4 regions of the Devosia sp. MDV22-iso42 genome follow, and region 3 is predicted to be linked to each of the others. Evidence: predicted binding sites of a transcription regulator. Region 3 holds the regulator's gene; each other region holds the start of a gene.
What was found. Region 3 encodes PhoB, which activates phosphate uptake and scavenging genes when phosphate is short. Its sites were predicted from a motif close to TGTCATNNANCTGTCAT; they were not measured.
Positions count from the first base shown of each region.

Region 1: a site for PhoB is predicted at 1,401-1,417, ahead of AC4NN3_RS08800 (inorganic phosphate transporter). Genes of this name have one in related genera too.
Region 2: a site for PhoB is predicted at 1,190-1,206, ahead of AC4NN3_RS00840 (alpha-D-ribose 1-methylphosphonate 5-triphosphate diphosphatase). Genes of this name have one in related genera too.
Region 4: a site for PhoB is predicted at 1,676-1,692, ahead of ppk2 (polyphosphate kinase 2). Genes of this name have one in related genera too.

Region 1 is NZ_JBZVWR010000007.1:269,533-273,097, reverse strand. Features, by position in the region: gene AC4NN3_RS08805 (acetolactate synthase 3 large subunit) at 1-1,033, opposite strand, end outside; gene AC4NN3_RS08800 (inorganic phosphate transporter) at 1,418-2,917, shown strand; gene AC4NN3_RS08795 (NUDIX hydrolase) at 2,920-3,375, opposite strand; gene AC4NN3_RS08790 (cold-shock protein) at 3,525-3,565, opposite strand, start outside.
Region 2 is NZ_JBZVWR010000002.1:59,852-63,416, reverse strand. Features, by position in the region: gene AC4NN3_RS00840 (alpha-D-ribose 1-methylphosphonate 5-triphosphate diphosphatase) at 1-1,097, opposite strand, end outside; gene AC4NN3_RS00835 (extracellular solute-binding protein) at 1,301-2,641, shown strand; gene AC4NN3_RS00830 (ABC transporter permease subunit) at 2,712-3,565, shown strand, end outside.
Region 3 is NZ_JBZVWR010000012.1:291,105-294,669, forward strand. Features, by position in the region: gene AC4NN3_RS16315 (MFS transporter) at 1-1,596, shown strand, start outside; gene phoB (phosphate regulon transcriptional regulator PhoB) at 1,749-2,450, opposite strand; gene phoU (phosphate signaling complex protein PhoU) at 2,456-3,157, opposite strand; gene pstB (phosphate ABC transporter ATP-binding protein PstB) at 3,227-3,565, opposite strand, start outside.
Region 4 is NZ_JBZVWR010000007.1:184,973-188,537, reverse strand. Features, by position in the region: gene AC4NN3_RS08410 (FdhF/YdeP family oxidoreductase) at 1-485, opposite strand, end outside; gene ppk2 (polyphosphate kinase 2) at 722-1,636, opposite strand; gene AC4NN3_RS08400 (PQQ-dependent sugar dehydrogenase) at 1,832-2,962, opposite strand; gene greA (transcription elongation factor GreA) at 3,165-3,565, shown strand, end outside.

The DNA.
Region 1 (3,565 bases), on a different contig from region 3:
TCTGGTTGGTCTTGCTGCGCCAGACGCGCACCATTTCGGCCAGCACCCGCTCGCAGTCGCCGATGATCGGCACGTCGACCCGCACCACCTTGTTGATGGAAGAGGGATCGATATCGACATGGATCTTGCGGCTGCCCGGCGAGAAGGCGTCGATGCGGCCGGTAATGCGGTCGTCAAAGCGCGCGCCGATATTGATCATGACGTCGCAGTCATGCATGGCCAGGTTTGCCTCGTAGGTGCCGTGCATGCCCAGCATGCCCATCCATTGCGGATTGGAGGCCGGGAAAGCCCCCAGGCCCATCAGCGTCGAGGTCACGGGAAAGCCGGTCAGCTCGGCCAGTTCGCGCAGATGCTTGGATGCTTCGGGACCGGCATTGATCACGCCGCCGCCGGTATAAAAGATCGGCCGCTCGGCCTTGAGCATCAGCTCGACTGCTGCTTCGATGGCGGCAGCGTCGCCATCCACCTGCGGGCGATAGCTCTGATGGCGCAGCGTTTCGAGATCAGGCTTGTAATAGTCGCCAACCGCGAACTGCACATCCTTGGGGATGTCGATCACCACCGGACCGGGCCGGCCGGTGGTGGCGATCAGAAACGCCTCGTGCATGATGCGCGGCAGGTCTTCGATGCGCTTGACCAGGTAATTATACTTGGTGCAGCTGCGGGTAATGCCGACCGTGTCACATTCCTGGAAGGCATCGGTGCCGATCAGCGTGGTGGGCACCTGGGCGGTGATGCAGACCATGGGGATGGAATCCATCAGCGCATCGGTCAGCCCGGTCACCGCATTGGTGGCCCCCGGCCCCGACGTCACCAGCACGACGCCCGGCTTGCCGGTCGAGCGGGCATAGCCCTCGGCCATATGCGTGGCGCCCTGCTCGTGCCGCACCAGGATGTGCTGCAGCGCCTCCTGCTGGAACATGGCGTCATAGATCGGCAGGGCAGCGCCGCCCGGATAACCGAAAATATGCTCGACCCCCTGATCGGTCAGCGCCTGGATAACCATTTCAGCGCCGGTCATTCTTTCGGTCATTGTTCTGTCCTTCCCTAAATCCAAATTGGGAGCCCAATCTCGTAGCGGCGAAAACCGGGCAATAAAAAAGGCCCCGTTCGGGACCTGTTTTCGGCGCACCAGCTATCGCGCGGGATGTTATCCCACGGTGCCGATGCGCCTGCCTACTACGAGAATGAGTGCCCGCACGGGACCTCTCCTGCAAAAAATTCTGGCCGCATTGATAAGAGCAAGTGCGCAATGAAGTCAAGGCCGCACGGCGGGGTGGCAGGAGCGGCATTTGCCCGCCGCCAGCTCTCCCGCCTCGCCACCGGCAAACAACTGGGGTCGCCAGCCATAAAGGGGTGGCCATTTGCGCTGGCAATGCTATTGCCGCGGCACGCTTCATGTGACGGATAGATGACAATGGCCAAGCCCGCGCTGGACAAGGACCTCAAACGGGTCACCGGCCTGCAGACCGCCACCCATGACCTGGCCCGTTCGCTTGCCGCTCCCGGCATTGCGCTGGTCTTCCTGCTCGCCGCCGCGGTCTGGGCAAGTTTTCTCGTCACCGGCGGCCCGCACAGCTATCTGGTCGTCATTGCCGCCGCGATCGCCGGGTACATGGCGCTCAATGTCGGCGCCAATGACGTGGCCAACAATATGGGCCCGGCCGTGGGCTCCAAGGCGCTGACCATGGCCGGCGCCCTGCTGATTGCCGCCATCTTTGAAGCCGCCGGCGCCCTGCTGGCTGGCGGCGATGTGGTCAATACCGTGGCCCGCGACCTGCTGGTGGGCCAGCAGTTGGACACGGATACCTTCGTGCTGGTGATGATGGCCGCCCTGCTGGCCTCCGCCCTATGGGTCAACCTGGCCACCATTATCGGCGCCCCCGTCTCGACGACCCATGCCGTGGTCGGCGGCGTGGTCGGTGCCGGCATCGCCGCGGCCGGCTTTGGCTCGGTCGCCTGGCCGGTCATCGGCACCATCACCGTCAGTTGGGTGATCTCACCAGTGCTGGGCGGTGTCTTCGCTGCCCTTCTGCTCTCGGTGGTCCGCTCCACCATCACCACCCGGATCGACAAGATCTCGGCAGCCCGCGTCTGGGTGCCGGTCATGGTAGCGCTGATGACCGGCATTTTTGCCATGTACCTGGCCACCAAGGGTCTCAAGCGTGTCTGGACACCCGGTCTCGGCACCGTTCTGGCCCTTGGGGTCGGCTTTGCCGCGCTGGGCTGGATTGTTGCCATGCCGATGGTCCGGCGCCAGTCGCTGCGCATCGAGAACCGCAAGAAGCACATCGCCAAGCTGTTCCGCCTGCCGCTGATCGTGGCGGCCGCCCTGCTCTCGTTTGCCCATGGCGCCAATGACGTTGCCAATGCGATCGGTCCCTTTGCCGCCATCGTCAACGCCGTCCAGACCGGCGGCGTGCAATCAGCCAATCTGGCCCTGCCGCTCTGGGTCCTGTGCATCGGTGGTGTGGGTATCGCCCTAGGCCTGGCCCTGTTCGGCCCGCGCCTGATCCGCACCGTCGGCGAGCAGATCACCAAGCTCAACGAGATCCGCGCCTATTGCGTGGCGCTGTCAGCCGCCGCAACTGTGCTGGCTGCCTCGGCGCTGGGCCTGCCGGTCTCTTCCACCCATATTGCAGTGGGTGCCATTTTCGGGGTCGGCTTCCTGCGCGAATATATTGCCCAGCGCGACATGAAGGGCAATTCGGTACCGGTCGATGCCCGCTTCGTCGATCCGGCCATGCTCAATGCCACGCCCGAACAGGCCCTGTCCAAGGACCGGCAACAGGCCCGCCGGCGCCTGGTTCGCCGCCGCCATGTGCTGGGCATCGCCGCCGCCTGGGTCATCACGGTGCCGGCCTCGGCCTTGCTGGCCGCCCTGGTCTTCCTGGTGCTCAACCAGCTGGTTGGCTGACCTCAGCCAAACCGCCGGGCCAGGGCCACGGCAATCCTGCCCAGCGCCGGGTCGACCAGCAGGCGCTGCGCCTCAGATACCACGGCCCAGTGGCGCAGGCGCTGGCCCTGTTCCTTCCATTCCGTAAGCTGCGTCTCCACCAGCAGGGGATAAATGTCGACATCCACCAGTGCCGATCCGTCGCTGTCCGATCCGGTGCGATAGCTGCCGATCGGCACATCCTCGACCGCGCCGACCACGCCAGCCTCCTCCAGCGCCTCCAGCGCCGCGCTCTCGCTGGCCGACATATCCGGCTCGATGGCGCCCTTGGGAAAGATCCAGCGGCCACTGCGGCGCGAGGTGATCAGCAGCACGCTCAACCGCCCGTCCACCAGTGCATAGGGCAAGGCACCCACCTGCCGGCATTCCGCCGGGATATCGACCCGCGGACTCCAGTTGCGCAGAAAATTCTTGACCATGAGACCCTTGTAACGCTTGGGCTGCGGCTCCCGAAGGGCTGGCAGCGTCCGGCAATGCTGCGGGATTCGCGGTATCACCGCCAACAAAATCGGCCCGGGCAACAAAAAAGGGCCCCGTGGGGGCCCTTCGCAACATTCACGCGGCCAGCTTAGCTGAGCAGGGTCAGGTTGGTTGCCGATTCCTTGCCGT
Region 2 (3,565 bases), on a different contig from region 3:
TCCTCGATGCGCAGATGCACGAAATCGGCGCGCTTGCCCACGGCAATCTCGCCGCGGTCCTGGAAACCGCCGGCCTCGGCCGGGCGTTTGGTCACCAGCTGCACGGCCTTGGGCAGACTTATCCCCTCCACATTGTCGGCGAGCGAAAATGCCGATTGCAGCATGGAGAAGGGAATGTAGTCGGACGACAGAATATCGAGCAGATCGGCCTCGGCCAGAACCCGCGCCGAGACATTGCCGGAATGCGAACCACCGCGCACCACATTGGGGCCGCCCATCAGAATGGCCATGCCGGCCTGGCGCGAGGCGCGGGCGGCTTCCAGCGTGGTGGGGAATTCGGCAATGTGCAGGCCCAGATCGACCGCCTCCTCGACATGGGCGCGGGTGGCGTCGTCATGGCTGGCCAGCACGATACCCTTGTCATGGCAGATATCGGCAATGGCGCGGCGGAACGGGCCGGCATGGGCCTGGGACTGGCGGTTGCGGCGCTCGGAGAACTCGTCGAGCTGGGCGTCGCTCATCTTGGTCTTGCCCTGGTAATAGGCCTTGTAGGCGTCGAGGCTGGCGAACTGGCGCTGGCCGGGAGCGTGGTCCATCAGCGAGGCCAGGCGCACCTGCGGATCGTCGATGATGGCGAGGAAGCTTTCGAGACAATCGGGGGCCGAGACCTCGCAGCGCAGGTGGATGAAGTGTTCCGCCCGCAGCCTTCCGGCTTCGTTGCCGGCGCGGATGGCGCCGGCCAGGGTGCGCATGTCCTCGGCGCCGATATCGGTCTGTTCGTCGAGCCCGATGCGGATGGCGTCGAGCACGGTGGTAATGCCCGAAGCGGCGACCTGGGCGTCATGCGCCTGCACGGCGGCCACCGGGTTCCAGCGCACCTTGGGGCGCGGCGCATAATGGGTCTCGAGGTGGTCGGTATGCAGCTCGACCAGGCCCGGGATCAGGTAATCCCCGTCCAGGTCGGTGCCGGTCCGGCTGGGCGTGCCGATATCGGTGATGACGCCGCCGTCCACGCGCACGGAGCCCTCCAGCACCTCACTGGCCAAGACGATCCGGGCATTGGTGAGGACGAGGTCTCCGAGGGCGACACTGTTCATGGCAGCTCATTTCTGGGTTTCTATCGGGGCGATGCGCCCCTGCGCTAGCGCAAGATGATGACAGTTTGGCGACTGAGGCACGTTCATCGACTCGTCATGCAACTGTCGGTGAACAGTCACCAATCCGCAAGGGAACCGTCAAACAGGGGTTCTAGGAGTCCGCCCGCCAACCCTTGGCACAAGCTTTCCCGGAGACGTTCCAAATGACACGCAACACGCTGCTCGGTGCAGCCTCCACCCTCGCCGTTATCGCGCTGACCGCCTCCCCCGTCATGGCTCAGACCAAGTTCGAGTTCTGGTATGGCTTGTCGGGCGACCTGAGCGACCGCATCCAGGACATGTGCAAGACCTTCAACGAGTCGCAGGCCGACTACGAGATCGTCTGCATCAGCCAGAATGACTACGACACCAACCTGCAGAACACGATTGCCGCGTTCCGCGCCAACAAGCAGCCCACCGTCACGCAGATCTTCGACGCCGGCACGCTCGACCTGATGCTGAGCCAGGCCTATCTGCCGATCGGTCAGCTGATGACCGAAAACGGCTTCGACATCGACTGGTCGAACTATTTCTCCGGCATCGCTTCCTATTATTCGACCTCGAAGGGCGAACTGCTGTCGATGCCGTTCAACTCCTCGACGGCGATGATCTATTACAACACCGACGCCCTGGCCAAGGTCGGCTTTGACGGCCTGCCCACCACCTGGACCGAAGTCGAAGACGTCGCCCGCAAGATGAAGGAAGCCGGCTACGAATGCCCCGTGGCATTTGACCCAGCCGGTGCCTGGCAGTGGTTCGAGCAGTTCTCGGCCATCCACAACCAGCCCATCGCCACCAAGGGCAATGGCTTTGGCGGCCTCGACGCCGAAATGGTTGTCAGCAAGGGCCTGTTCGTGGACCAGCTGACCTGGTTCAAGGCCATGTATGACGAAGGCCTGTTTGTCCATAAGGGCAAGGATGTCGGCGAAGGCGATCTGGACTCGTTTGCCAATGGCAATTGCCAGATTTTCTCGGGCTCGATCGCCAGCCATGGCAGCGTTATTGCCAAGGCCGTCGATGGCCTGAACTGGGACGTCGCCATGCTGCCCATGCTCGAAGGCCATGAGCGCACCAATAGCCTCGTCGGCGGCGCCTCGCTGTGGACCCTCAAGGGCAAGTCGGAAGAAGAATACAAGGGCGCGGCCGCGTTCTACAACTTCCTGGCCACCCCTGAGCAGACCGAATGGTGGTCGACCGTGACCGGTTATATCCCCGTCACCAATACCGGCTTTGAAGCCATGACCGCCAAGGGCTTCTACAACGAAGCTCCCTACAAGGGCCGCGAAAAGGCCATTGAAAGCCTGACCTTCACCCCGCCGACCGAAAACACCCGCGGCATCCGCCTGGGCAATTACGCCTCGATCCGCGCCGAAATGGTCAAGACCATGCAGGACGTGATGTTCAACAACACCCCGGTCCAGACTGCGCTGGAAAGCTTCGATGCCAAGGGTAACGAGATCCTGCGCCGCTTCCAGGCCACCTACAAGGATGCCGTTCTCCCCTGATCGGCTTAATCGCGGGTGCGGGCGGCATGGTCGCCCGCACCCATTCTCTTGGCTCTAAAGCGGGTGCCCCATGGAACGTCGCGCATTTTTCAACAATGGCTCCCTGCCCTGGCTGCTGATCGGGCCGCAATTGCTGCTGGTCATGGTGTTTTTCTACTGGCCCACCACGCAGGCGCTCTACTGGGCGTTCACGCTCGAACAGCCCTGGGGTGGCGGCAATAGCTGGGTCGGCTGGGACAATTTTCTCAACATCTTCCGCGACAGCGACTACTGGAGCACCGTGGCCCGCAGCGCGTTCTACGCCAGCTGCACCACCATCCTGTCGATGGCCATGGCGCTGACCCTGGCGGTATTCGTCGATCGCTCGCTCAAGGGCACGCGACTGTTCCAGTCGGTCTTTGTCTGGCCCTATGCCATTGCCGCACCGGCTGCCGGCGTGGCCTTCCGCTTCATCTTTGCCCCCGAGGCCGGTCTCGTCGGCGCCATCAACGACGTTTTTCCCGGCATCTGGAACCCGGCCATCAATGGCTTCCAGGCGCTGGCCATGATCATCGTCTGCCATTCCTGGCTGGGCATCGGCTACAACTTTATCTTCTTCCTCGCCGCCCTGCAGATGATCCCGCGCTCGATTTCCGAGGCCGGGGCCATGGATGGCGCGCGACCCTTCACCCGCATGATCGATCTGCAATTGCCGCTGATCGCGCCGACCGCCTTTTTCCTGCTCATCATCAACCTGATTTCGAGCTTCACCGACAGCTTCGGCCTGATCGACACCATGACCGAAGGCGGCCCGTTCGGGAGCACCGAGGTCATGGTCTACAAGATCTATTTCGACGGCTTCAAGGGGCTCGATTACTCCGGCGCCGCCGCTCAGTCGATCGTGCTCATGCTGCTCGTCATCTCGCTCACTTTCGTCCAGTTCAA
Region 3 (3,565 bases):
TTCCGGCACGAGACGTTCCGGCTGCTGTGGACCGCGACGCTGGTGAGCAATCTGGGCGGGCTGGTGCAGTCGGTGGGCGCCGGCTGGATGATGACGACGCTGACGGACTCGCACAACATGATCGCGCTGGTGCAGGCGTCTACCACCCTGCCGATCATGGTGTTTTCGCTGGCCGCCGGGGCGCTGGCGGACAATTTCGACCGCCGCGTGGTCATGCTGATCGCGCAGGGTGGCATGATGGTGATCTCGATCACGCTGGCCGTGCTGGCCTATCTGGGCCTGCTCACGCCCTGGCTGCTGCTGAGCTTCACCTTTCTGATCGGCTGCGGCACGGCGCTGTTCAACCCGTCCTGGCAGGCCTCGATGGGCGATATCGTGCCGCGGGAGGAACTGCCCGGCGCGGTGACGCTCAACTCGATGGGTTTCAACATGATGCGCAGCGTCGGCCCGGCGGTGGGCGGGCTGATCGTGGCCCTGGCCGGCGCGGGTGCCGCCTTTGCGGTCAATGCGCTGTCCTATGGGCCGCTGCTGCTGGCGCTGGGGCGCTGGAAGCCCGAACGCGTGCCCAACCGCCTGCCGCGCGAGAAATTCGGCAGCGCCATGTGGGCGGGCATCCGCTATGTGTCGCTGTCGCCCAACCTGACCACCGTGCTGCTGCGCGGCTTCCTGTTCGGGCTGGCGGCGATTGCCGTGCTGGCGCTGCTGCCCTCGGTGGCGGCCGAATATGTCGGCGGCGGCGCGCTGGCCTATGGCACGCTGCTGGGCTGCTTCGGGCTGGGCGCGATCGGCGGGGCCTTTCTCAATGGCCGGGTGCGCGAGCGCTACAGCAATGAAATCATCGTGCGGGCGGCGTGCATCGGCTTTGCCATCAGCTGCGCCGGCCTGGGCTTCAGCCGTGATCCGCTGCTGAGCCATTTCGTGCTGCTGCCGGCGGGCGCCTGTTGGGTGCTGGCGCTGTCGCTGTTCAACGTCTCCATCCAGCTGTCCGCGCCGCGCTGGGTGGTGGGGCGGGCCCTGTCGCTGTACCAGACGGCGACCTTTGGCGGCATGGCGGCCGGCAGCTGGATCTGGGGCCTCAGCGCCGATGCCTTCGGGCCGGACTGGGCGCTGGCCATGGCGGGCTGGGTGCTGCTGGTCTGTGCAGCGGTGGGGCTGCGGCTGCCGCTGCCGCAGTTCAATTCGCGCGACCTCAATCCGCTGGGCACCTTCAACGAGCCCATTCTCAAGCTCAACCTGCGGGCGCGCAGCGGGCCGATCATGGTGATGATCGACTATCGCATCGAGCAGGCCGACATCCCGCGCTTCCTGGCGCTGATGGCCGACCGCCGGCGCATCCGCATCCGCGACGGGGCGCGGCAATGGGCCCTGCTGCGCGACCTGGAACAGCCTGAACTCTGGGTGGAGAGCTATCACGTGCCGACCTGGATCGACTATGTGCGGCACAATCTGCGGCGCACCAAGGCCGATGCGGAAAATACCGAGCTGCTGCGCGGCCTGCACCGCGGCGACGGCCCGCCGCGCGTGCACCGGATGATCGAACGGCAGACGGTGCGGCTGGACGACGACATGCCGCTGCGCGATACGCCAGAGGTGTGAGGGGGAATGCACCTGCCGTGCCTGCCATGAGGGAAGCCCTCACCCAGCCTCTCCCTGAAGGGGGAGAGACCCATCGCGGTTGGGGTACCAATTCAGGCAAGCACTGCGCTGTTCCTCCCCTCCAGGGGGAGGCTGGGTGGGGGCGAGGGGTCTCAGGCGACCTGGGCGAATCTTTCGTCGAAGGCGTAGCCGGCGCCGCGGACGGTGCGGATGGGGTCGGTTTCGCGGCCGCGATTGATGGCGCGGCGGAGGCGGCCGATATGGACGTCGACGGTGCGCTCGTCGACATAGACGTCATTGCCCCAGACGCCATCGAGGAGCTGTTCGCGGGAGTAGACGCGACCGGGATGGCGCATCAGATATTCGAGCAGGCGGTATTCGGTGGGGCCGAGATGGACGTCGCGGGCGGCGCGGCGGACCCGGTGGGTGGTGCGGTCGAGCTCGAGATCGCCGACCTTGAGCGCGGCGGTGACCAGGTTTGGATTGGCGCGGCGCAGCAGCGCGTGGATGCGGGCGATCAGTTCGGGCACCGAGAAGGGCTTGACCACATAGTCGTCGGCGCCGGTGGCGAGACCCCGGACGCGCTCTTCCTCCTCACCGCGGGCGGTGAGCATGATGATGGGCACGCGGGCGGTTTCCTCGCGGGCGCGCAGGCGCCGGCACAGCTCGATGCCGGAGATTTCGGGCAGCATCCAGTCGAGCAGGATCAGATCGGGCAGCTTGTCCTGGATGGCATGCTGGGCCTCGTCGCCGGTTTCGGCGGTCACGACGCGGAAGCCCTCGGCCTCGAGATTGTAACGCAGGAGGATGGCGATATCGCCTTCGTCCTCGACGACGAGAATGGTGGCCGGCATTTGCTCTACGCCTTGATCTGCGTGCGCTGCAGTTCTTCGACATCGCTCGAAAGCTGCTTGCCGGTCTGCAGGTAATAGGCACGTTCGGCGATATTGGTGGCGTGGTCGCCAATGCGTTCCAGGCTCTTGGCGCAGAACAGCAGATGGGTGCAGGGGGTGATGTTGCGCGGATCTTCCATCATGTAGGTGAGCAGTTCGCGGAACAGGGAGGTGTACATGGCATCCACCTCGTCATCGCGGTTGCAGACCTGGATGGCGCCCTCGGCATCGCGGTTGGAATAGGCGTCCAGCGATTCCTTGATCTGGCGCAGCACCAGGGCGGTCATGTTGCGCACGCCGTTGTAGAAGGTGGGCTGCAGGGTGAGCCCCTCGATCTTGAGCGAGCGGCGGGCCAGCTGCTTGGCCATGTCGCCGACGCGCTCGAGATCGGAAGCGACGTGGATGGCCGTGATGATGGAGCGCAGGTCCGAGGCCATGGGCTGGCGGCGGGCGATCATGGAGACGGCCATGTCGTCGATCTTGCGCTGCATGTCGTCGATGCGCTGATCGGCGATGATGGTGAGGTCCGCCAGCTCGCGATCGAGCTTGAGCAGGGCCTTGGTGCCATTCTCGATGGCCACTTCAACCTGGCCACCCATCTCGGCAATGGTCTGGGCGAGGGCGACGAGTTCGTCATTGTAGGACGAGACGATATGATCGGGGGCCATGGTGTTCCTCTGAACCTGGGGGCGGGGAACCGGCCGGGGCCGGTTCGCGCATTTGAGCGGGCGGCCGGACTAGCCGATGCGGCCCATGATGTAATCCTGGGTCTGCTTGTGCGCCGGGTTTGTGAAGATGTCCTCGGTGACACCTTCCTCGATCAGGTTGCCCAGGTGGAAGAAGGCCGTGCGCTGGCTGACGCGGGCGGCCTGCTGCATGGAGTGGGTGACGATGACGATGGTGTAGTTTTCGCGCAGCTCGTCGATCAGTTCCTCGATGATGGCGGTGGCGATCGGGTCGAGGGCCGAGCAGGGCTCATCCATCAGGATGACCTGGGGACCGACGGCGATGGCGCGGGCGATGCACAGGCGCTGCTGCTGACCACCCGAGAGGCTGGTGCCGGGCTCCTGCAGGCG
Region 4 (3,565 bases), on a different contig from region 3:
AGCAGCTGGAACAGGAACCCCGCCTCGTTGGACGAGCGGCCGGAGGAATAGAAAAAGCTGCGCTGCGGCGCGGTCGCGCTCAGCTTCTGCGCCGCATGGGCCAGGGCAAATTCCCAGTCGACCGGGGTGAAGCGATTGGCCCCGCGCGCCTTGAACAGCGGCGTGCCCAGCCGGCCCAGATGCTCCATCTCCTTGCCCGTCAGCTCGGCCAGGTCGGCCAGGTCGTGCTCGAAGATCGGCAGGGGAATGGCCGGCTGGATATCGGTCGATTGCGCCTGCACGCTCTTGTTGCAGACCGAGGGAAATTCGTTGAGTTCATTGGTCATGCCGCCGCGCTGCCCGCCCATGCCATAGGCACAGGCCTTGCAGGCATTCTTGGCGGTCAGCGCCTTGGCGGCCTTGCCCACGCCCATGCGGCCAATGGTGGCCAGCGTATAGAGCACCTTCTTGGGCCCGCCCCCCACGATCTGCTTGCCGTCAGCCATGACCCTGCTCCACCCTTTTGGGACATTGTCTGAGCATGCGAAAGGACAAGCAAGCCTTCAGCACGCCCTTTTGCGCAACAACGTAGGCAGTGGCTCTCCTCACCCCACCCTCAGTCCCTCGCCATCGAGGGGAGGGAGGCGCCAGCTCGGGCGCCGGTGTTCATCGCCTCCCTCCCCCTTGTGGGGAGGGAATGAGGTGGGGGTACGTTTAGGCAGGGTGCAGGTTCCGCCCTGCCTCAATACACCGACTTCACATACATTTCCGCCGGCACCGGGCCGCGCGCATAGTCCGGATGCCGGATGCGCTCGGGCAGTACCACTTCCGGCTTGGGCACGTCGGCATAGGGAATGGCCGAGAGCAGATGAGCAATGGTATTGAGCCGCGCCCGCTTCTTGTCATCGGCATCGACGATCCACCACGGCGAGTCTGCCGTGTGGGTGCGCGCCAGCATGTCTTCCTTGGCCTTGGTATAGTCCTCCCAGTGGCGGCGCGATTCCATATCCATGGGCGACAGCTTCCACTGCTTGAGCGGATCGTCGATCCGCATGCGGAAGCGGAATTCCTGCTCCTCATTGCTGATCGAGAACCAGAACTTGATCAGGATGATGCCCGAGCCGATCAGCATCTTCTCGAAATCGGGCACGGTGCGGAAGAACTCCTCGAGCTCGGCCGGCGTGCAAAAGCCCATCACCCGCTCGACGCCCGCCCGGTTGTACCAGGAGCGGTCGAACAGCACCATTTCGCCCGCCGCCGGCAGGTGCGGCACATAGCGCTGGAAATACCACTGCGTCTTTTCCCGGTCGCTCGGCGCCGGCAGCGCCACCACGCGGCAGACACGCGGATTGAGCCGCTGGGTAATGCGCTTGATGGCGCCGCCCTTGCCTGCCGAGTCGCGCCCCTCGAACACCACCGCCACCTTGAGCCGGTGATGGGCGATCCAGTCCTGCAGCCGCACCAGCTCGTGCTGCATGCGGAACAGCTCGCGGAAATAAATGCGCCGGTCCAACGTCCTGCCACCCGGCCGTGCCTCGCTACTCGCCAGCGCCTCGAGCTGCTCGTCCTCGAACTGTAGCTCCAGCTCTTCATCAAGACTGTCGGTGATTTCCGCGCGGATGCGATCGAGGTCACTCTGGCTGGCGAAGTCACGCATGGGCAGCTCTCCGGTTTGCGCGCCACTACACACAGCCAGATTACGCTTTTGTGACACTTCGAGTCGGCCACGCAGTGGCAAAATCGCTCCCTGTGGAGCGATTTTAGACGAGAAGGCCATGAGAGCTACGCTCGAATGGCAGGAACCGGCCGCTTCGCGGCAAAATCCCGCCCAGCCATAACCGGCCGCGCGCCGCTATTTCCCCTGTGGCGCCACCCGGATCAGCTGGCCGTTTTCCGCATCAGTGAGCAGGTAGATCGCCCCGTCCGGCCCACTCTTGACGTCGCGGATCCGCCCCAGCTGGCCGGCGAACAGCCGTTCCTCGCCGACAATGGCATCGCCCTCCATATCGAGCCGCACCAGCACATGTCCGCTGAGCCCGCCGGTCAGCAGGTCGCCCTGCCAGCCGGGCAACAGCGCACCCTCGTAAAAATCCAGCCCCGAGGGCGAGATCGACGGATCCCAATAGGTCAGCGGCTGCTCCAGCCCCGGCTTTTGCGTGCCTTCCCCGATCGACAGCCCGGAATAGTCCTGGCCATAGGAAATCACCGGCCAGCCATAATTGCCGCCCGGCTGCGGATTATTGACCTCATCACCGCCGCGCGCGCCATGCTCGACGGTGAACAATTGCCCGTCCGCCCGCAGCGTCGCCCCCTGTGGATTGCGATGCCCCTTGCTCCACAGCTCCGGTGCCCAGCCCGCCGGCCGCGGATTGTCGGCTGGCGCCGTGCCGTCCGGCGCAATGCGGACCACCGCCCCGGCATGATCGCCAAAATCCTGGGCGCGGTCGGCATCGCCGCGATCGCCCAGCGTTACGAAGAGGTTGCCATCGAGCCCCACCACCACGCGCGAGCCGAAATGCCGGTTGGTGGTGGTGAACTTGTTCATCCGGAAGATCACCTTCTGATCCTCGAGCCGTCCGCTATCGCCCTCCAGCACCAGCCGCGCCGCCATCACCGCCGTGCCCTGCCCGCGCTGCTGCCCGGCATGGGCGGCGGTTTCGGCAAAGCTGAGATAAATCCGGCCGCTCTCGGCAAAGTCCGGCGCCAGCGCCACGTCGAGCAATCCGCCCTGCCCCCGGTTGTAGACGTCGGGCGTGCCGGCCACCGGCGCGCCGGCCACGCCATTGGTCAGCACCAGCAGTTGGCCGCTGCGCTCGGTCACTAGCAGCCGCCCATCGGGCAGGAAGACCAACGCCCAGGGATGGTCGAGCCCCTCGGCCAGCACCTGTGCCGCGAGCGGGCCGGCGCTGGAGTCGACGCTTTGCGCCAGGGCAGACGAGGAAAGCAGCAGCGACAGCAGGGTAACATGGGCCAGGGAACGCATGATCGGCCCTCTCATTGGCGGGCTTCAGGCTTGAAAGCGCGTGTGGACATGACCATCTTCCTGACCACACCGGCTTGACCGCAACGCGGTGTCCGGGCAATTTGAGCCTGCTCTCCCCTAAAACTTATCGTGAAGCGTAGGCCGAACGGATTTTGGCTGGGGTGAAAGCTATTGACTGACGTGCCGATTGGAGGCGACGAAAATGGAAAAGATCCCGATGACGGTGGGCGGCCAGAAGGCCCTTGCTGCCGAATATGAGCACCGCACTGCCACCGAGCGCCGCCGCATTGTCGAGGCCATCTCGGAAGCGCGCGCTCATGGCGATCTGTCCGAAAACGCCGAATATCACGCCGCCAAGGAACAGCAGAGCCTCAATGAGGGTCGCATCAAGGAACTCGAGACCATTCTGGCTTTGGCCGATGTCATCGACGTGTCCAAGCTGAGCGGCACCTCAGTCAAGTTCGGCGCGACCGTGACCTATATCGATGAGAACACCGAGGAAGAAAAGACCTACCAGGTCGTTGGCGATCCCGAAGCCGATGCCTCGGCCGGTCGCATCTCGATTTCCTCGCCCATCGCGCGCGCCATGATCGGCAAATCCGA